Regions from separate parts of the Dickeya ananatis genome, predicted to be linked through region 3. Evidence: predicted binding sites of a transcription regulator. Region 3 holds the regulator's gene; each other region holds the start of a gene.

The links. Region 3 encodes PurR, which represses purine synthesis genes. Its sites were predicted from a motif close to CANGCAAACGTTTGCNTG; they were not measured.
Positions count from the first base shown of each region.
Region 1: guaB (IMP dehydrogenase) is a predicted target of PurR. The motif match lies at 6,064-6,081, and genes of this name have one in related genera.
Region 2: purE (5-(carboxyamino)imidazole ribonucleotide mutase) is a predicted target of PurR. The motif match lies at 2,938-2,955, and genes of this name have one in related genera.

Region 1 is NZ_CP040816.1:784,907-792,497, reverse strand. It holds gene FGI04_RS03580 (cyclic peptide export ABC transporter) at 1-643, shown strand, start outside; gene FGI04_RS03575 (TetR/AcrR family transcriptional regulator) at 902-1,504, opposite strand; gene FGI04_RS03570 (aldo/keto reductase family oxidoreductase) at 1,838-2,716, shown strand; gene guaA (glutamine-hydrolyzing GMP synthase) at 2,874-4,451, opposite strand; gene guaB (IMP dehydrogenase) at 4,538-6,001, opposite strand; gene xseA (exodeoxyribonuclease VII large subunit) at 6,174-7,562, shown strand.
Region 2 is NZ_CP040816.1:902,993-910,583, forward strand. It holds gene FGI04_RS03945 (HAAAP family serine/threonine permease) at 1-625, opposite strand, end outside; gene purK (5-(carboxyamino)imidazole ribonucleotide synthase) at 1,203-2,273, opposite strand; gene purE (5-(carboxyamino)imidazole ribonucleotide mutase) at 2,270-2,779, opposite strand; gene FGI04_RS03960 (UDP-2,3-diacylglucosamine diphosphatase) at 3,002-3,724, opposite strand; gene ppiB (peptidylprolyl isomerase B) at 3,735-4,229, opposite strand; gene FGI04_RS03970 (DoxX family protein) at 4,568-4,990, shown strand; gene cysS (cysteine--tRNA ligase) at 5,457-6,842, shown strand; gene ybcJ (ribosome-associated protein YbcJ) at 6,937-7,149, opposite strand; gene folD (bifunctional methylenetetrahydrofolate dehydrogenase/methenyltetrahydrofolate cyclohydrolase FolD) at 7,155-7,591, opposite strand, start outside.
Region 3 is NZ_CP040816.1:1,416,983-1,424,573, forward strand. It holds gene FGI04_RS06130 (riboflavin synthase subunit alpha) at 56-712, shown strand; gene cfa (cyclopropane fatty acyl phospholipid synthase) at 857-2,008, opposite strand; gene purR (HTH-type transcriptional repressor PurR) at 2,439-3,464, opposite strand; gene cydH (cytochrome bd-I oxidase subunit CydH) at 3,850-3,939, shown strand; gene FGI04_RS06150 (C40 family peptidase) at 4,043-5,080, opposite strand; gene FGI04_RS06155 (Grx4 family monothiol glutaredoxin) at 5,410-5,760, shown strand; gene rnt (ribonuclease T) at 5,858-6,538, opposite strand; gene gloA (lactoylglutathione lyase) at 6,670-7,077, opposite strand; gene FGI04_RS06170 (DUF1289 domain-containing protein) at 7,360-7,591, shown strand, end outside.

The DNA of each region.
Region 1 (7,591 bases), 630 kb from region 3:
AGATGCAGACGATCAGTACCACTTTGGTATCGGCCCGATCGATGCACAGTTCCGGCGCGGAGAAGCAGTTTTTCTGACCGGCGGCAACGGCAGCGGTAAATCGACGTTTGCAAAACTGCTGGTCGGCTTGTACCAGCCGGATCAGGGCCAGATCAGTCTGGATGATGATATCGTGTCTGACACCATCCCGCTGGCCGAATACCAGCAGGCGTTTTCCACGATTTTTGCGGATTTCTTCCTGTTCGATCACGTTCTGGATGAATGGGGTAACCCCGGTGATGACGCCATGATCCAACGCCATCTGACTGATCTGGAACTGAACAATAAAGTGACCGTCTCCCACGGTCGGCTGTCCTCGACAAACCTCTCCTCCGGGCAGAAAAAACGCCTGGCGCTGATCATGTCCTACTGTGAAAACACACCAATCTGTGTCTTTGACGAATGGGCGGCGGATCAGGACCCCAGATTCCGTCGGCTGTTTTACACCGAGATCATTCCCCGCCTGAAAGCGCAGAATAAACTGGTGATTGTGATCACCCATGATGACCGTTACTTCCATCTGGCCGATCAGTTGCTCCGGTTTGATGACGGTCAACTGGTCACGGGTACCTCGTCATCTGCGGGTAATCCATCCACGCATTGAGGTGATGAATAATCGTGGTGCTGAAGGATGGCGGCCTAAATAACAAAACGGCCAGCCGCGTCTACTGGCTGGCCGTTGCTATCGATACTCACTCACCACATCCCATTTAATGAAGCATCAAACCGTTGTGACGAATTTTTGGCAGTTGGCGATAGTTTTTGAGAACCTGGGATCATTCCCACCCATCATGTTTTAAGAAGATAAAAATATTAAAATTCAGTATATTAAAAATCATATGGTTTCTAATTACCATACTATCTAGCAAACACCGACTTCAGTTTTCAGGCAATTGAAGTTCGCCTCGAGATACTCTCTAAGGGGCCTCTGACATCCTTCGGCAACCCACGCATCGATAGCAAGACGCATAGACCCGAGACTAACCATTGCAGCCAGATGTAGGCCACTCCGTCTCGCAGCATCCGGCCAAAGCTCGCACAATGCTCGGTAGGCGGCGTGCTCCATTCGCAGAAACTTGGCCTGATTACCCAATTGAAGCTGTTCAGTGGACTGGACGATCCTACCGATCAACACCGCGACATCCGGATGCATATTTGCTGCCAGAGCAATCAGAGCCGCCTGGGTCGTAGCGATTGGGGATGCCTCTACACCACGTTTCACTATTTCGGCATAGAGCTCGTCCGGCAGCGCCTTTTGCCAAGCCAGGATGATTTCTTCTTTAGAACGGAAATAATGAAAGAAGGTACGACGAGCAATGCCCGACGCTTCTGCAATTGCATCGAGTGTAGTGGCCTCGTAGCCATGCTCTGCGAACAGTCTCAGGCCTACGTCGGTGATGCGACGGTACATCTCGCGGCGTTTCTTTTCTCGAACGCCATCTCTGTGTTTCAACTCGGGTTCCATGGTGAAGCTTCTCTGCATATTTCGGGGTCTTGCAAAAATGCACTCAGTGCAATATATTTATATGCACTCGGTGCACAATCTATCATCAAAGCCTGCCTGGACCCAAGCTGGAAGTCATTTTATGCGAGCCAGGAACATTCATAGCGTCGAAGCAGCATCTCGCAGAAAGTGCCTTCCTGCATCTCACGCAGGCCAGAGCAGAGTACACGTGCGCGAACTGGCAACCTCTCTCCACACGCTCGCTGCGAGGCATCAACAATTGTTCAGTCATCAACCCTGCAAGATCATCGTTTTTTTCAATTAGAACCTACCAACCATATTCAGGAGAACCTCATGAAAACGTCTTACCTCGGAGGCACGTTCACCCCGGCTGGCACTTCGTTATGTCTGAAGCGTATGGGCTATGGAACTATGCAATTGCCCGGCCCTCATGTGTGGGGGCCACCGCGTGATAAGGAAGCGGCTCTTGAAGTGTTGCGCAATGTAATAGCAATAGGCGCCAATCACATCGACACGGCCGAATTCTACGGCCCCGGTATATCTAACCAACTGATCCGCGAAGCGTTGTCGCCATATCCTGATGACCTGACGATCATAACCAAGGTCGGTTTCGTACGCGGTCAAGATGCGTCTTGGGTACCCGATCATACATCGGATGGACTCAAGCGCGCCGTGTATGAAAACCTCGCCAGTCTCTGCCTCGAAACTCTTGATGTCGTCAACCTAAGGCTCGGCGACCCTAATAGCCCGGATGATCGGTCGGTCTTAGAGCCGCTCCAAACGCTCATCGAGTTGCAGCATCAGGGTGTGATCCGTCATATTGGCCTGAGCAATGTTACTCCAACACAGTTTGCAGAAGCCAAATCGGTAGCGAAGATTGTTTGTGTCCAGAATCAGTACAATTTGGTCAAGCGAGACGACGACGATTTCATCGACTCTCTGGCAGCGGAAGGGGTGGCCTATGTTCCATTTTTCCCACTAGGTGGCTTTTCTCCCCTGCAATCGGCACTTCTTTCACAAGTGGCTGACGAGGTCGGAGCAACGCCGATGCAGGTTGCGCTAGCATGGCTTCTGCAGCGCTCTCCAAATATTCTCGTGATCGCGGGAACATCTTCTCCAGCGCATCTTAGAGAGAATTTCGCCGCCTCAGATCTCGTGCTGTCAGACGAACAGGTCGCGAAACTCAATAGCATTTCAGGGCAGGTCGATTAGTGAAGCTTTAGGCGGCTCAGTCTGATGCTAGTTCATCTGCTCTAGCCGCCATGAAGGTAGGCTTGATCAAACTCCCCCCTGAAAGCCAAAAGCCCGCAATTACGCGGGCTCCAGGGCATTTTTTGCTAGATCGTGCCAGTCTATGCCAGACGCAGGATCATTCCCACTCAATCGTTGCTGGCGGCTTACCAGAAACGTCGTATACCACGCGGGAGATACCGTCGACTTCGTTGATAATACGGTTGGAAACGCGGCCGAGGAATTCATACGGCAGGTGCGCCCAGTGCGCGGTCATGAAGTCGATAGTTTCGACTGCACGCAGCGAAACAACCCAGTCGTATTTGCGACCGTCACCCATGACACCAACGGAGCGTACCGGCAGGAACACCGTGAACGCCTGGCTGACTTTGTCGTATAGTTCCGCTTTGTGCAGTTCTTCGATGAAGATAGCATCGGCGCGACGTAGCAGGTCGCAATATTCTTTCTTCACTTCACCCAGCACACGCACGCCAAGACCCGGCCCCGGGAACGGATGACGGTACAGCATGTTATACGGCAGGCCCAGTTCCAGACCAATCTTGCGCACTTCGTCTTTGAACAACTCTTTGAGCGGCTCAACCAGACCCAGCGCCATATCATCCGGCAAACCGCCCACGTTGTGATGCGATTTAATCACATGCGCCTTACCGGTAGCAGAAGCCGCGGATTCGATCACATCCGGGTAGATAGTGCCTTGCGCCAGCCATTTCACATCGGTCAGCTTTCCGGCTTCTTCATCGAACACGTCAACGAAGACACGGCCGATGGTTTTACGCTTGGCTTCCGGGTCATCAATACCCGCCAGAGCTGATAAGAAACGCTCTTCCGCCGGAACATGCACGATGTTCAAGCCGAACTGGTCGCCAAACATTTCCATCACCTGCTCGGCTTCGTTCAAACGCAACAGACCGTTGTCCACAAACACACAGGTCAGGCGATCACCAATCGCACGATGCAGCAACAACGCCGTCACCGACGAGTCAACCCCACCGGACAGACCAAGAATAACCTTATCCTTACCAACCTGCTGACGGATACGCTCAACGGCGTCGTCGATGATTTTGGCCGGTGTCCACAGCGCTTCACACTGGCAAATATCACGGACAAACCGCTCCAGCATGCGCTGGCCTTGACGGGTGTGGGTCACTTCCGGGTGGAACTGCACGCCATAGAAACGTTTTTCTTCGTTCGCCATGATGGCATACGGGCAGGTATCGGTGCTGGCAACGGTGACGAAATCCGCCGGAATAGCGGTCACTTTATCGCCGTGGCTCATCCATACGTCTAACAATGGTGCACCACTGGCGCTGACGGCATCCTGAATGTCGCGGACCAACGCACTGTTGGATTTGACTTCAACCTGAGCATAACCAAACTCACGCTCGCTGGAGCCTTCCACTTTGCCGCCCAACTGCATCGCCATGGTCTGCATGCCATAACAGACGCCCAGTACCGGTACACCGGCCTGGAAAACATACTCCGGCGCACGCGGGCTATTAAACTCGGTGGTACTTTCCGGGCCGCCGGAAAGGATGATGCCATTCGGGTTGAACTCGCGAATTTGCGCTTCGGTGACATCCCATGCCCACAGTTCGCAGTATACGCCCAGTTCACGTACGCGACGTGCTACCAGTTGCGTGTATTGCGAGCCGAAATCCAGAATAAGAATGCGATGTTGATGAATGTTTTCTGTCATGAGAGGCGTATTCCACTAGGGAGCGAAAGAAAAATTGAACCCGGTAAGTTTACCGGGTTCGTAACAGTAAATCAGCCGGTAAGCGCTTAGCCCATGCGATAGTTCGGCGACTCTTTGGTAATGGTCACATCGTGGACATGGCTTTCCTGAATACCGGCACCGCTGATACGCACGAATTCAGCTTTGGTACGCAGCGCATCAATGGTCGCGCAACCGGTCAGACCCATGCAGGAGCGCAAACCGCCCATCTGCTGATGCACGATCTCTTTCAGGCGGCCTTTATAAGCCACACGACCTTCGATACCTTCCGGTACCAGCTTGTCAGCCGCATTGTCAGACTGGAAGTAACGGTCGGACGAGCCTTTAGACATCGCACCCAGCGAGCCCATGCCACGGTAAGATTTGAACGCACGGCCCTGATACAGTTCGATTTCACCCGGCGATTCTTCCGTGCCTGCCAGCATGGAGCCGACCATCACGCAGGCGGCACCCGCGGCGATCGCTTTGGCGATATCACCGGAGAAACGGATACCACCGTCGGCAATCACCGGAATCCCGGTACCTTCCAGTGCGTCGACTGCATCCGCAATCGCCGTAATCTGCGGTACGCCCACACCGGTTACGATACGGGTAGTACAAATAGAACCAGGGCCAATCCCGACTTTCACGGCACTGACACCGGCTTCGGCCAGCGCACGCGCACCGGCACCCGTCGCGACATTACCACCGATGATCTGCAAATCCGGGTATTTGGCACGGGTTTCACGAATACGCTGCAGCACCCCTTCAGAATGACCGTGTGAGGAGTCAATCAGCAAGACGTCCACGCCGGCGGCAACCAACGCGTCAATACGCTCTTCGTTACCCGCACCAGCACCGACTGCCGCACCAACACGCAGACGGCCGTGCTCATCTTTACACGCGTTCGGTTTACGTTCCGCTTTCTGGAAATCTTTTACTGTGATCATCCCAACCAGACGGAACTGCGCATCCACCACCAGCGCTTTTTCGATACGGCGCTCGTGCATTTTTTGCAGCACGACGTCGCGCGCTTCGCCTTCTTTGACCGTCACCAGACGTTCTTTCGGGGTCATTACCGCGCTGACCGGGCGGTCCAGATCGGTAACGAAGCGAACGTCACGACCCGTGATGATGCCGACCAGCTCATTACCGGTCGTGACCACCGGATAACCGGCAAAACCGTTACGTTCGGTGAGCGCTTTGACTTCACGCAGTGTCGTTTCTGGCGTTACCGTCTGCGGGTCAACCACCACACCGCTTTCATGGCGTTTTACGCGGCTCACTTCTTCCGCCTGACGCTCAATGGACATGTTCTTATGGATGAAACCAATGCCGCCTTCTTGTGCCAGCGCAATTGCCAGACCAGATTCGGTCACGGTGTCCATGGCGGCAGACAGCATAGGAATGTTCAAACGAATACGTTGAGTCAGTTGTGTGCTCAGATCAGCCGTGTTGGGCAGAACGGTGGAATGGGCAGGAACGAGGAGAACATCATCGAAGGTCAGTGCTTCTTTAGCGATTCGTAGCATGGCAATATCTCACCGGGATTGAGGATGGGAATTAGATAAAATATTGCCGCGGCATTATACAGGCCGAAATCGATTGCCTCCAGCATTTTTTTATAAAAACGCTTGCGAACGGCCCATTGACCGGTAGTATTGGTGGATTAACTCTCTGTTTTATTATTTGATCCGGGTCACAATGTCTTCATTGCCGTCATCCGCCATATTTACCGTCAGCCGCCTTAATCAGACAGTAAAACAGTTGCTGGAAGGTGAGATGGGCCAGGTTTGGCTCTCCGGAGAAATTTCCAATTTTTCCCAACCCTCCTCAGGACATTGGTATTTCACGCTCAAAGATGAGCGCGCTCAGGTGCGATGCGCCATGTTTCGCACCAGCAACCGTCGGGTGACCTTTCGGCCGCAAAACGGACAACAGGTGCTGATTCGCGCCACCATCACACTATATGAACCGCGTGGCGACTACCAGTTGCTGGCGGAAAGCATGCACCCGGCTGGCGATGGGTTACTGCAACAACAGTTCGAACAGCTGAAACAGCGTTTGTCGGCTGAAGGGCTATTTGACCAACACTACAAACAACCACTTCCCAAACCCGCCCGTCAGGTTGGCGTGATTACGTCTGCTAGCGGTGCGGCGCTGCATGACATTTTGCACATTCTACAGCGCCGTGACCCGTCGCTACCGGTCGTTATCTATCCGACAGCGGTACAAGGTGTGGATGCACCGGGTCAGATAGTGCGGGCTATCGAGCTGGCTAACCTGCGCGAAGAGTGTGATGTGCTGATTGTCGGTCGCGGCGGCGGCTCACTGGAAGACCTGTGGAGTTTCAACGACGAACGGGTGGCGCGGGCCATCTTCGCCAGCCGAATTCCGGTTGTCAGTGCGGTCGGCCACGAAACCGATGTGACTATTGCTGACTTCGTGGCGGACCTGCGTGCGCCGACGCCGTCGGCAGCCGCGGAACTGGTTAGCCGTAACCAGTTGGAGCTGCTGCGGCAAATTCGCGCCCAGCGCCAACGGCTGGAAATGGCGATGGATTATTATCTGGCACAGCGCCAGCAGCAGTTTGTCCGATTACAACATCGGTTACATCAACAGCATCCGCAACTCCGTCTGGCCCGCCAGCAAACCCAACTGATTCGGCTACGCCAACGTCTGGATGACGCGATCCAATTGCAACTGCGCCAACAAACGCGCCGTCAGGAGCGTCTCGCCCAGCGTTTGCAGCAACACCAGCCACAGTCACGATTGCATCGCGCACAACAACAGATACAACAGCTACGCTACCGTCTGCACCATGCGTTGGAAAAGCAACTTAGCCAGTATAAACAACAATTTGGCGAAGTCTGTTCCCATCTCGAAGCCGTCAGCCCGCTGGCGACGCTGGCCCGTGGCTACAGTGTCACCACCACTTCGGATGGCAAGGTCATGAAGCAAACGGTTCAGGTCACCAAAGGCGATAAACTGAAAACCCGGTTACAGGATGGCTGGGTCGAGAGTCAGGTAACTGAAATAAAAAAAGAATCTACTAAACCGCGTGCAAAACGTCAGCCGAAAAATATTCAGTGATTAGGCTATACTTATCGTGTCGTAATTGT
Region 2 (7,591 bases), 510 kb from region 3:
GCGTTGCCAGCAGGCCATTACCTGTGGTGCTGTTGGTCAGGGAAATATTATGGAAAACAGTTGTATTCCAGTGTGGAACTAAATACAGCGCCAGCATCATTAATACGGCGACAAACGGATAAACCAGCACGCTCATCGCTTTCACGATCATGGCTTCACCGAAGCGGACGATAAACATCAATCCCAGAATCAATATCAGAGACAGAATCGCTCGTGGCGGAGACGGTAAATGCAACTGGTGAGTAATAAAGCTGTCAACCGTATTGGTAATGGCGACGCTATAAACCAGCAGGATTGGATAAATAGCGAAGAAATAAAGCAGGGTGATTAATTTTCCCGCGCCAGTACCAAAATGTTCTTCTACGACTTCGGTAATATCTTCACCACCTTTTTTACCGGATAATACAAAGCGGCATAATGCGCGGTGAGAAAAATAGGTCATCGGAAAAGCAATAATTGCCATGATAATCAACGGAATCAATCCGCCAATACCGGCATTGATGGGCAAAAACAGCACGCCCGCGCCGATAGCCGTGCCGTACAGGCCCAGCATCCAGACGGTATCGCTTTTACGCCAGCCTGAAGCTTTCTCCAGTACCTGACTGCTGTCTTGAATTGTGCTCATGCGAGTTTCTCCTTGGTGAACACAGAGTATAAAAAAATGCCGTACCGGCTACAGGCCAATACAGGGGTAATTCGCAGGTGTCACACGAGACATCATGTGAATCGGGGTAACCTTTTATTGTGGCCGCATTCTATATCCTGACCAGTATGAAATAATAGTGAGGCGATCACACAAATGAATAAAGGTCAATTATTTTAACCCCAATTATTCAAAAATAAAATATCAGGATTGATGCGTTAAATAATTTATTTTGGGAGGTATCTTTTTTGATGCGTTAATTGGTTTGAATTGGTGAATAATAAAGCGGAAATATTTCTTATTCTGGAAGTCCGTGAGTGAAATAAATAGCCGACACAAGGTATTTATTTTATTCGCGCTGAAGATAATAAACCCAATCATCATAATGTCACGTAAAAATCGTACCGGGCGATGATACACCCTGAATAATTCGAGTTGCAGAGATATTTAACATGTTTGCAACGTAAAGCATAAACGACGGGTATCAGCGGGTCATGGCTGACCCGCATGCACCGATGACCCGTAATACATACACCGGTAAGACATACACCCGTGTTGCTTAACCGACTAACCGTTGTTGTGCCCACGCCAGCCCAGAGTGATAAGCCTCCGGCAGCAGGGGCGCTAATGCCTGTAGTGTCTGGCTCAACAGCGCATTATCGGGATGAGAGAGGTTCAGGTGTCCGACTTTGCGACCCTGACGTACCTCTTTTTCATACCAGTGCAGATGTACCAGCGGCAACGCCAGCCAGTCGATATTCACATCAGTGCCGATCAGATTAACCATCACCGCTGGGCTGGCGACCACCGGCGCAGGGAGTGGCAACCCGAGGATCGCGCGAAGATGCAGTTCGAACTGGCTGATGGACGCGCCGTTTTGCGTCCAGTGGCCGCTATTATGCACTCGTGGGGCCAGCTCGTTGATCAGCAGGCGATCGCCTACCACAAAACACTCCATGGCCATTACGCCCACGTAACCGAGACGATGCATGATAGCTGACAGCATCTGTTCCGCCTGCTGCTGCAGGTGGGGCTGTGGGGTCGGCAGCGCGACACTGGTACGCAAAATACCGTCTTCGTGCAGATTGTGAGTCAGTGGATAAAATACGCATTCGCCTGTCGCGCTGCGAGCGCCAACCAGTGAGACCTCGCCAGAAAATGCGATACCTTGCTCGACAATACACTCACCGTAGCATTCATCCGGTAGGCTGTGCTTTTCGCCGCTGCGGATACGCCACTGACCACGACCGTCATAGCCACCGACGCGGCGTTTAACAATCGCCAGTTCGCCCAGTGAGGCGAAGACAGCCGGCCATTCTTGCGCTGAAGCCAGCAGTTGCCAGGGCGCGGTGGCCAGACCCAGCTCATCCAGTAGTTGCTTTTGGGTGTAGCGATCCGCCAACTGCGGGAAGATGTCACGGTTAACGAAGGCGGCGTGCTGCGCCAGTTGGCGGGTCAGCGCCGTTTCCGGCCATCGTTCGATTTCAGCGGTGATAACACTGTGTTGCACCGGAACGGATTCCGGTTCTGCATCCAGCCCGACAGGATAGACAGCGATGCCAAGCGGCTCGCCAGCCTGACGCAGCATGCGGCCTAATTGGCCGTTACCCAGTACGCAAACCGGTTTCATGCCTCTTCCCTCGGATCCGGATGGTTCAGTACCTCGTCGGTTTGCGCCTGACGCCAGGCTGCCAGACGGGTTGCCAGTGCGCTATCGTGACGCGCCAGAATCTGCGCGGCCAGTAGGGCCGCGTTGGCCGCTCCCGCTTTGCCGATAGCCAGAGTGCCGACAGGAATGCCGCGCGGCATCTGCACAATAGAGTAGAGGCTGTCTACACCGCTTAGTGCCGCGCTCTGTACCGGAACACCCAGTACCGGCACCAGCGTTTTGGCTGCCAGCATGCCCGGCAGGTGAGCAGCGCCGCCCGCGCCAGCGATAATAACGTCAAAGCCATTCTGGTCCGCCTGTTCGGCGAAGCTGAACAGTTTGTCTGGCGTGCGGTGCGCGGAAACCACTTCAACGTGATAAGGCAGATTCAGTGTGGTGAGGATCTCTGCAGCAAACTGCATGGTAGCCCAGTCACTCTTTGAACCCATGACAATAGCGATTTTCGCCGGGGCAGCGTTGGATGACATGCCTGTAATGCTCCTGTGGTTTGCATGGCGGTGGTGATTCATGTTGATGACGTGCAATGACAGTGAACATGAGTGATACGGTCATGGCACGATGCAACAGCGACCTGAAACTGGAGCTACAGGCCGCGAGGGCGTAGAGCATACCATGAGCCAGAAGGGAGGAAAACGGTTGCGTGGCGATGAAATGGGCCGTTAGCAGGGAAAATCAGTGTAAACGGGGCGTTACAATGGAAACGATATCAGACGAACGTCATCAGGCGTCACCTGGAGCCACGATCCTTCCTGATGCCAGGCACCCAATACCGCGCGTTCAGCCTTTACACTGCCTTGATCGATAACGTGAATAGCCGGACGGTGTGTATGCCCGTGGATCATCAAGGTGGCGTGGTGGTGCTGCAGGCGGCTAATCACTTCATCCGCATTGACGTCCATGATCGTCATGGATTTATGCTGGTTGGCTCGCTGGCTGGCCGCGCGCATACGTGCCGCGATGCGCAGGCGAAAAGACAAGGGCAACCACAGGAAAAGTCGCTGGATAAGCGGGTTATGGACTTTGCGGCGAAAATTTTGGTAGGCGTGATCGTCGGTACACAGGGTATCACCGTGCAATAACAGGGTGCGTCGGCCATAGAGGTCAAGTACGGTTTCTGTGGCGAGCAATTGCAGACCGCTCTGGTGGGCGAAACGTCTGCCGAGTAGAAAGTCGCGGTTGCCGTGTGCGAAATAGCAAGGCACGCCGCTGTCTGTCAGTGACTTTAGCGCCTGTGCGACTGTCTTGTGCAACGGGGCAGGGTCGTCGTCGCCAATCCAGGCGTCGAACAGATCGCCCAGGATGTAGAGTGCGTCGGCGTTGGGGGCTTCTTCTTGCAGAAAACGCAGAAAACCGGCGGTGATCGCCGGTTCCTGTTCGCTCAGATGCAGATCGCTAATAAACAGCGTCGACATACCGCGGGCGTTACTCGCTAACGGTTACGCTGGTGACGATCACGTCTTCTTTCGGTACGTCCTGGTGCATACCGCTGCGGCCGGTAGAAACGGCTTTGATCTTGTCAACCACATCCATGCCTTCTGCCACTTCAGCAAATACGCAGTAACCCCAGCCATTCACGGTTTCAGACTTGAAGTTCAGGAAGTCGTTGTCTACGACGTTAATAAAGAACTGTGCGGTTGCTGAATGCGGATCGTTGGTACGAGCCATGGCCAGCGTGCCACGATTGTTGGCCAGACCGTTGTTCGCTTCGTTTTTGATCGGCGCATTGGTACTTTTCTGGCTCATACCGGGTTCGAAACCGCCACCCTGGATCATGAAACCGTTGATCACACGGTGAAAAATCGTGTTGTTGTAAAAACCGCTGCGGCAGTAGTTCAGGAAGTTTTCCACGGTAACCGGCGCTTTTTCCGGGAAGGTATTGATGACGATATCGCCGTGGTTGGTATGAAACGTAATCATAGATGAACCTTACTTAGCCATAATACACAGAATAATGAGAGATATTCACCGAGGCGCCAAGCCGCCAAGAGCGCTCTTATAACATAAGTGAATGGCTGAGTCAGCACAGGGTGTGGTGTGGGGCACAATGAGCCATGTGCAATGAATTTTATTTCAAATAAATTCATTAACATAAATAAAACTATGTGAATTAATTTGAAATATATTTTTCTTGCTCTAAATCAATAACTAGTATCATTTTGATATGTTTTTTTACTTTCTAAACATATTCTTGTTGTAGTTGATAGTCACTCTCGTTAACACGTTGCTCACTCAATAATCATACAGGTAGGTAAATTATGGTAGACCGGATTAATCAGCTATTGGACAACCCGGATTTCGGTAAGCTGGTTCTGCGACTGTCATTCAGTATTTTGATGCTGTTCCACGGCGTTCATAAGCTGATCGCGGGTGTTGGCCCCATTCAGGGAATGCTGGCGGCTCACGGCCTGCCGGGCTTTATCGCCTACGGTGTATTCATGGGTGAAGTGGTGACGCCGATCCTGATGATCCTCGGCATTTTTACACGTCCTGCCGCGCTTATTTTCTCCTTCACGATGATTGTTGCCTTGTTGCTGGCGGAACCAGCAGCACTGTTCATGCTGGAAAAAACCGGTGCCTGGGGTGCAGAAGGTGTCGCGGTTTATTTCTTTGCCGGTATCGCGATTGCGCTGCTGGGCAGCGGTAAGTATTCCGTGATGAGTAACCCGCGCTTGCGCTAAGCGTTATATCGCTGGCCAATTCGGTTGCACGTGATCGTATATAAACCCGGCGATATCGCCGGGTTTATGCATTTTAGCCTGAATGAAATGTGAAACGGCGGGGGAAGGACGAATATTAGGTGCGCCCGCTTGCAATAGGGCAGGGTTCAGGTTTCAATACGCAGCTAATAGCCTATCCCAATTAGGCTGTTTTACTTGCCATTTCGGCCCTGGGCAGTGCTCGAAATCCTCACGTACTATGTGTACGCTCCGGTTTACTCGCTGCGCTCGCCCTTTGGGTCGGACAAAGTGCTTTGTCCGTTCAACATGCGTTGCATGTTGTCTGGCGCTGTCCGTGTCCAAACTGGCTGCGCCAATGACGCCTATTGGGATAGGCTCTACGTCCGAAAACCGGATAAAAACCGACTTTATTACGCGTACCGCAGACAACGATGCACAACTCCTGCGAACACCATGGAATGCCCTGATGCTAAAGATCTTTAATACCCTGAGTCGTCAAAAAGAGGAATTCAAACCCATTCACGCTGGCAAGGTTGGCATGTATGTGTGCGGGATAACCGTTTACGACCTGTGTCACATTGGTCATGGGCGTACTTTCGTGGCGTTTGACGTGGTGGCGCGTTATCTGCGTTATCTGGGGTATGACGTTAAATACGTTCGCAATATCACCGACATCGACGACAAGATCATCCGGCGTGCGACGGAAAATGGCGAAACTATCGAGCAACTCACCAACCGTATGATCGACGAGATGCATACCGATTTTCGCGCGCTGAATATCCTCTCCCCGGATGAAGAGCCTCGTGCGACGCATTACATAGCAGAAATCATTGAACTGGTTGAAAAATTGATCGCTCGTCGTCATGCCTACGTGGCGGATAATGGCGACGTGATGTTTTCAGTGGATACCGCACCGGGCTATGGTGTGTTGTCCCGCCAGGATCTGGAGCAGCTTAAGGCCGGTGCGCGGGTGGAAATCACCGAAGTGAAACGCAATCCGATGGATTTTGTGTTGTGGAAAATGTCTAAAGCGGGCGAGCCAAGCTGGCCGTCGCCGTGGGGCAATGGTCGTCCCGGCTGGCATATTGAGTGTTCGGCGATGAACTGCAAGCAACTGGGTGAGCATTTCGACATTCATGGTGGTGGCTCTGATCTGATGTTCCCGCACCATGAAAACGAGATTGCCCAGTCTACCTGCGCGCACGGTGGCGATTATGTCAATTACTGGATGCACTCCGGCATGGTCATGGTCGATCGGGAGAAAATGTCCAAGTCGCTGAATAATTTCTTTACCGTTCGTGATGTGTTGTCTCACTATGATGCTGAAACTATTCGCTATTTCCTGATTTCTGGCCATTACCGCAGTCAGTTGAACTACACGGAAGAAAACTTAAAGCAGGCGCGTGCGTCGCTGGAGCGCCTGTACACTGCACTGCGTGGCACCAATGCGTCGGTACCTGCGGCAGGTGGCGAGGCGTTCGAGCACCGTTTCCGTGACGCGATGGACGACGACTTCAACACGCCAGAAGCCTATTCGGTGTTGTTCGATATGGCCCGCGAGGTCAATCGTCTGAAAGCAGATGATGTCGCGGCAGCCAACGGTCTGGCATCAGCATTGCGCCAGTTGGCCGGTGTGCTGGGCTTACTGGAACACGACCCGGAATTATTCCTGCAAAGCGGTGCGCAGGCGGATGACAGTGAAGTACAAGAGATCGACGCGCTGATCAAACAGCGTAACGATGCTCGTCAGTCTAAAGATTGGGCGCTGGCAGATGCGGCGCGTAATCGTCTGACAGAAATGGGTATCGTGCTGGAAGACGGTCCACAAGGCACTATTTGGCGGCGTAAATAATCCTGGCGGCGTAAATAATCGCGACAGCGTATCGCTAAAGTAAAGGCCCGATTTGCGGGCCTTTACGGTTTCTGGTGAACATGAAAACGGGCGATTAGGCCTGCACTGTCACCGACTCTCTGCCAAACTGAACCACCTGACCGGCAACGATTTTGCAGCGTTTGCGGGTTTCGGTCTGACCATCGACGGTCACTTCACCGGCAGCAATCGCCAGCTTGGCGGCGGCACCGCTTTCGCTCCAGCCTTGTAGTTTCAGCAAATCGCACAGTTCTACGTGCGGGTGTTTATCCAGATGGAATACGTTCATGAGGGTTATGCCTGTGCCGGAGTGTCGTGGTATTCCTCGCAAGCCTGCAAGGTGTTCTGGATGAGCGTGGCAACGGTCATCGGCCCGACACCACCCGGTACCGGGGTGATATACGCAGCGCGCTCGGCGGCTTCATCATACTTCACATCGCCCACGACTTTGCCATTTTCCAGTCGGTTAATGCCGACATCAATAACGATAGCGCCCGGCTTGATCCACTCGCCCGGAATAAAGCCCGGTTTACCCACCGCGACGACCAGCAGATCAGCGTGTTCAACATGATGACGTAAATCTTTGGTGAAACGGTGGGTGACGGTGGTGGTACATCCCGCCAGCAGCAGTTCCATGCTCATCGGACGACCGACGATGTTGGACGCACCGACTACCACGGCGTTCAGGCCGAACATATTGATGTCATAACGTTCCAGCAGCGTGACGATAC
Region 3 (7,591 bases):
TCCGCTGTCATGGGGCGTTCACGCCTATTACTGATTAGGAGGCAAGCTCAACACCATGTTTACCGGTATTGTTCAGGGCACGGCGACCGTCGTGTCCGTCGATGAAAAACCCAATTTCCGCACCCATGTCGTTCAACTGCCCCCCGAACTGTTGCCGGGACTGGAAACGGGCGCATCCGTAGCACACAACGGTTGCTGTCTGACTGTCACCCATATCGACGGTGATCGGGTGAGTTTTGATCTGATCAAAGAGACTCTGCGGTTGACCAATCTGGGTGACGTGAAAGTCGGCGATCGGGTTAATGTGGAGCGTGCAGCCAAATATGGCGATGAGATTGGCGGGCATGTCATGTCTGGTCATATCATGTGTACAGCAGAAATAGTGAAAATTCTGACATCGGAAAATAATCATCAGATTTGGTTCCGCTTGTCTGATGAATCGCAGATGAAATATGTGTTGCACAAAGGATTTATTGGTATTGACGGTATCAGCCTGACGGTCGGTGAAGTGACCCGCAGTCGTTTCTGTGTACACCTGATTCCAGAAACCCTGCAACGCACGACACTGGGGCAAAAACGACTGGGCGACCGTATCAATATCGAAATTGACCCGCAGACTCAGGCTATTATCGACACGGTTGAGCGTGTTATGGCTCGTCAGGCAGAGCAACAACAAGCGCTGGCGGCAGAGCTTGCCGCGAAGAGTGAATAGTTGGGGGAATAAAAGGCGTCTGAGTACGCGTTATTCCTGTTATTCATAATAAAAACCGGCAGCCTGACTGCCGGTTTTTGTTTGTAGATGTTCCCTCGTGGGCGAGAGCGGTGGGGGAGCGTGGGCGATATGCCGCCCACCCAGTCATCGCGCCACGCGCATGCCGCCTTCAATTCCTTCGACACTGAATAACACCTGCCAGAGTTGGATGTTGCGTGCGCGAAACGCGCCAGCACAGGCGTTAAGGTAATAACTGAACATCCGCCGGAAGCGCTCGGGGTAGCGTGCTGACAAGGTGGGCCAGTGCTGCTGGAAGCGCTCGTGCCAGGCCATAAGGGTTCGGTCATAGTCCGCGCCGAAATTGTGCCAGTCTTCCATGACCAGATAAGGCTCGCTGTGCTGGGCGATATGCTGCACTGAGGGTAAACAGCCATTAGGGAAGATGTATTTGTCTATCCAGGCATCAACCTTCAGGCTGGTTTCGTTTGCGCCAATGGTATGCAACAGGAACAGGCCGGTGGATTTGAGGTTTTTTCTGACCACCTGGAAGTAGGTATCGTAATTTTTCGGGCCGACATGTTCGAACATGCCGACGGAAACGATACGGTCAAACTGCCGATTCAGATCGCGGTAGTCCTGTAGCAGAATGGTGACATCCAAATCCTGACAGCGCTGCTGCGCCAATGCCTGTTGCTCGCGGGAGATAGTCACACCGGTTACGCTAACACCGTAATGGCGGGCGGCAAATTCAGCCAGACCGCCCCAGCCGCAGCCGATATCCAGCAGTGTCATCCCGCGGCGTAACTGCAATTTCTCGCAAATGAGGCGCAGCTTATCTTGTTGTGCCTGCTCCAGGGTTTCGGCTTGTTTCCAGTAACCACAGGAGTACTGCATGTACGGGTCTAGCATCAGGCTAAAAAGATCATTACCGAGGTCGTAATGCTCCTTACCCACAATCCATGCCCGCCGACGCGATTGCAGATTGGTCAGGCGCGCCATCAGTATCCGTAGCGTATCCTGCCAACGCTGGGGCAGTTGCTTCTCCAGCCCGGCGCGTATCGCACGGTGGAAAAACATGTCCAGCCGTTCACATTCCCACCAGCCATCCATGTAACTTTCGCCCAGACCCAGTGACCCGTCACGCAATATGCGCTTGTACAGTTCAGGGTTTTTGACCTGAATATCAAACGGTCGCGAACCGTTAATGGCGATATCAGCGGCCGATAACATTTCATTAACCAGTTGGAACCAGGGTTGACTGGGGGTACCCAGATCCTCCACATAAGATGAACTCATAACTTCTCCCTACCTTGCCAGATACATGCGTTATACGGGATAAACCAGACAACTATGGCGATGGGGAGGGTATTCGATGTACCCATTCCACACGTCATCGTCTATCCCTGAGAGCCTCAGAGGAAAATAAGAGACAAGCCGACACGAAAGGCGTCTACCCCGGCCGTGACAAACGGTGCAACAGTCATTAGTGGGGTAGAAAAAGTAAGGCGATGCGTACTGCTAAAAGCATCGTCTGATCATGGTTATTGTCGTCAATGACAGTGACAAGTGTATGACTGCTTTAACCCGTCGACAAGATTCATCGGGCTAAAGCAGCACATTGCGTTCTATATTAGGGTGCCAGGGAGGCACGCTTTGGCGCTTTACAGCGCGGTATGGCGGCGGTTGACACACCTGCGAGTGATAACGAAATCGTCTGGCTAATTCATTAACGGCGGTAATCGAGATATGGACCGTCGGCAACAGAACGACGCTCGATCAGCGTCGGGTGGACTTCGATGGTTTGCGCTTCCTCGCGTTTGCTGGTGATGCGGTCAAGCAACATGGAGAATGCCGCTTGTCCCAGTCGTTCCTTAGGCTGATGAATGGTCGTGAGCGCTGGCGTAAAATAGCGGGAGTGGCGCACATTGTCGTAACCGATCACCGAAATATCCTGCGGTACACGCAGGCCCAGTTCATCCGCTGCACAAATCGCCCCCATAGCCATAATATCGCCGCCGCAGAATACCGCCGTCGGTCGCTGTTTTTGCGCCAGAATCTGGTGCATGGCTTTGTAGCCTGATTCGGGTTCAAAGTCACCCTGAACCACCCACTCTTCACGTAGAGGAATATCCGCCTCTTTCAGCGCTTTCAGAAAGCCCAGATAACGCCCGCTGCCAGTATTGCGCCCCTGAGATCCGGGGATGGCGCCGATATCGCGGTGCCCGCGCTCAATCAGATAACGACCGGCCATATACCCACCGGCAAACGCATTATCAACAATGGTATCGGTGAAATCGCTGTGAGCTCCGCCCCAATCCATGACGACCATCGGGATGTGGCGATAATCCGCCAGCATTGACAGCAGTTCAGGCGGGTACTCGGCACACATCACCAGCAGGCCATCAACACGTTTTTGCGCCAGCATGGACAGATAAGCACGCTGTTTATCCTGATTATTGTGAGAGTTACACAGAATCAGCGTATAGCCTCTGGCGTAGCAGCTGTTTTCCACCGCTTCGATAATTTCAGCGAAATAGGGGGCTTCGCTGGAGGTGGCCAGCAGTCCGATGGATTTGGTGTGGTTGACTTTCAGGCTTCGGGCCACCGCACTGGGTGAATAATGCAATTCATCAATAGCTGCGCGTACCGCAGCCTTGGTCTCTTCGGCGACGAAACGTGTTTTATTAATCACGTGTGATACGGTTGTGGTTGAAACGCCTGCGCGTTTTGCCACATCTTTAATCGTTGCCATCTAAAGTGACTCCTGAACTCATCTGTTACAGTCGTGGGTCTGTTACAGCAGTAAATATGTTGTTAATCGTTTGCCTGCGTGAATTTTGCTCCTGCTGGACAACAAGGCAACATTTCAGTAGGAGACATGCCGAGGTGTGTAGCTTGAAGGGAGGGCTGACGCTTCGACCAACGCAGTGTACACGGTAAACTGCGGATTTTGGCCGATTTAGAGCGAAAGGGGAAGAGGCAATTTGTGTTATCTCTGTGACGCAGAAACCGGTTTTTTGACTTCAGTCGGGTCATAATAGACCTATACTTTGTGTGTTTCCCCATCCGCCGGGATACGGTGCTGATTCAGACGTAACGGGATGACGGCGATCATCAGTCACATACAGGAGAATACGATGGATACAAATTTGAAAATGTCACTGTGTAGTACGTTGGTTGCGTTGGCGGTGATCATTGTCTTTGGTTTCACTGCGGTATTGAACTGATAGCAGATCGCCGGTGTAGAAAAAGAAAACAGAAAAGGGGCTAGTGCCCCTTTTCTCGTTATTCATTAGGTCGTTTAGCCGGTGATTATCTGGCGAATCACTGTTAGCGAATGGTCTTCGGTGTCACCACGCGGCGAGCGCCGACATAATGATCCTGCCAGTAATCTTCACTCAATTTACTGATCTTGATATCGGAACCCGATCGCGGTGACTGGATGAAACGGCCATTGCCCAGGTAGACGCCAACGTGGTCGGCAGCGCCGCGGTTGGTGATACGAAAGAACACCAGGTCGCCACTTTCCAGTTCGCTTTTCTTGATGGGAGCCGCGTCACGCAGGTGGAACATCTCATTGGCGGTGCGCGGAATCGGGATTTTTACCACATCTTTATAGGCGTAATACACCAGCCCGCTGCAATCAAAACCTGAATAAGGTGTTGAACCGCCCCAATGATAAGGTTTACCGATTTGGCTCATCAGCTTGTTCATGGCAGTCAATTTAGCGTGCTGATAGCGTTTTTGGTGAGCAGCACTGATGGTCAGCGCCGCTTTATCGTGTTTACCTTTCTTACTTTTACCATGTGAAGATGTGGCCGCTACCTCATCTTCTTCGTCGACCGCCGCTTTACCTTTTTTGTGTGCGCTTTTAGCCACCGCCAGCTCATGGGCTTTGTGGCTGGTTTTAGCTTGCGCCAGCGTCTCTTTCTTTGTTGTTTCTTTTTTTGCCGTTTTAGCTAATACCGCTTTAGTTGCATGAGCACTGTTAGTGGTATGAGTACTGGCAGTATGCGTGCTTTTCTCAGGCTGCGATTTTGTATGAGGGGAATGCGCTACGGCCGCCACCGACTTTTTGTCCGCAGACTTCTTGTCATTGTGCGACTTTGCATTTTTATCATGGCTGGCTACGGTTTTGGCTGGCGTAGACTTCGCGTTTTTCTCCGGTTTTTTGCCGTGCGTCGGCTCCGCACCTTTTTTGTTGGCGTTTTTGGTAACTTTGTTCTTTTTGGATTCATCAAGCGCTTTATTTGCCGTTTCTACGCCAGATTTGCGAGGTAACACTGCACCGCCATGCGGATTAGCCAGCGCCAGACCAGAAAATAGATTACTGAAAAATAATAAAAAGAGCGTAATAAATAACCGCATGATAGTTCTGACCGAATGTTGTCCTCAATCGTTCAATCTTCACAGTATTCCCGAAAATGACCTGATAAAAAAGCGGGAGATAGAATAATCCTACTACAAAATAGTGAGAAAACGTTAACAACAGCGTTTGCTGCTTAATTATCAGGCGATTTGGCGTCGCTTTGTACCGTTACGCGTCGCCCGGATAAAACCCTATAAAAGATAGCGTTTTTTTGTGGCCGTCGCTATCGTTAGAATACAAAACAAAAGAAGCGGTATGCCACGGTTTGCCGCGAGTCATATGAGCGGTCCTGAAGGGCCGTTCATCACGCGCTTGAGGAAGCAATAGAATGACGACAACGACACTTGAAAAAATTCAGCGCCAGATTGCTGAAAACCCGATTCTGCTGTACATGAAAGGCTCTCCCAAACTGCCAAGCTGCGGTTTTTCTGCTCAGGCAGTACAGGCGTTGTCGGCGTGTGGCGAACGTTTTGCCTATGTAGATATTTTGCAGAACCCGGATATCCGCGCCGAATTGCCGAAATATGCCAATTGGCCGACATTCCCGCAGTTGTGGGTGGATGGTGAATTGGTTGGCGGTTGCGACATCGTGATTGAGATGTATCAGCGCGGCGAACTGCAAAAGTTGATTAAAGAGACTGCCGACAAACACCGTTCCGAGCAGGAAGGCCAGCAGTAGTCTTCCTTATTGTCAGGCAGCATTGAGCTGCCTGACAGCCTGTTTATCGTTGTTTTACGCCAGCATAGGACAGCGTGTGAGCAGTAGCTGTACCGCCTTATTCTTCGTCGACAGCCAGTGGCGCGTCTTCGGTATCGCCGACACCGCCCGCCAGCGGCCAACCCCCCATCCGTTTCCACCGATTGACCAGTTCACAAAACAGCTGTGCGGTACGCTCGGTATCATACAGTGCCGAATGTGCCTGACTGGCGTCGAAAGGGATCTCCGCGGCAATACAGGCTTTGGCCAACACGGTTTGCCCCAGCACCAACCCGCTGAGCGCGGCGGTATCAAAAGTGGCAAACGGGTGGAATGGGTTGCGTTTCAGCCCACAACGTTCAGCCGCCGCCATCAGAAAGCTGTGATCGAAGGTCGCGTTATGCGCCACGATGATCGCACGATTACAATTCTGGTCTTTGATACCTTTGCGAACGGCTTTAAAAATGTCATGCAGGGCGTCATATTCACTCACCGCACCGCGCAGAGGATTGGTCGGGTCGATACCGTTAAACGCCAGCGCTTCAGGCCGCAGAATCGCGCCTTCAAAGGGTTCGATATGAAAATGTAAGGTGTCGTCCGGCTGTAACCAACCGCTTTCATCCATTTTCAGCGTTACGGCTGCAATTTCCAGCAGCGCATCAGTTTTCGCGTTGAATCCGGCGGTTTCAACGTCAATCACCACAGGGTAAAAGCCACGAAAACGCGCATTCAGCGCATTCAGGTTATTTTTCTCAGCCATTCGTTTCTTATTTCTTCAGCAACATGCAGTGCGCATTATGGCAAATTGTGTCGGGGGATGCAGCAGCCGGACATGGCATTGTCCCCCGGAAAAGGCAGGTGCCGTCGGCACCTGAACAGACAAGGATAGAATCAGTTACCCAGGCCCTGACCGGCTTGTGAACGCTCAATCAGTTCTATCTTGTAGCCATCTGGGTCTTCAACGAAGGCGATCACCGTCGTGCCGCCTTTGACCGGGCCTGCTTCACGGGTCACTTTGCCGCCCGCCTGACGAATACGCTCACACGCTCCGGCAACATCATCCACACCCAGGGCAATATGACCAAAGGCGGTACCCATGTCATAGCTGTCTACACCCCAGTTGTAGGTCAGTTCGATCACCGCGCCTTCGCTTTCCTCGGTGTAGCCGACAAATGCCAGAGAATATTTATATTCCGGATTGTCACTGGTGCGCAGCAGACGCATGCCCAGTACCTTGGTATAAAAATCGATAGCGCGTTGCAGGTCGCCAACGCGTAGCATGGTGTGAAGTAAACGCATAATGACCCCTATTTTGATCCGTGGGTTAGCCGTCTGGACGATATCGCAGGTATTCCGTTATCGTCTGAAACAATAGGGCCAGAGTATAGCGTCGTTGCCGGGGGGAGTCCAAACCTGTGGCTGAGTGATGTGTTGTGCCGCTGAGTCCTGCTTTGATGCGCGTTTGCCGCCAAACAACCAGGATAAACGGAAATATGGTGGTTAATTGCGTATTAACGCTACGTAAGGCTTGCCAGTGGCAACAATCAAGGTTTCAATAAAGATGTCGGATGAGGAGGTACTGTGGCCGAGCAGCTCGAGCTTTTTCCCGTTCCCAACCCGTGCCGCGGTATCTGTCAGGCGGATGACCGGGGCTTCTGCCGTGGTTGTTTTCGAAGCCGTAGCGAGCGCTTTAATTGGGGAACGATGAGTGATGCGCAAAAACAGGATGTGTTGCGATTATGCCGCCAAAGGATGAAGCGTTCGCAGCGAAATGAGAAAAATTCAACATCCTCAGAACCGGATCAGCCCACCC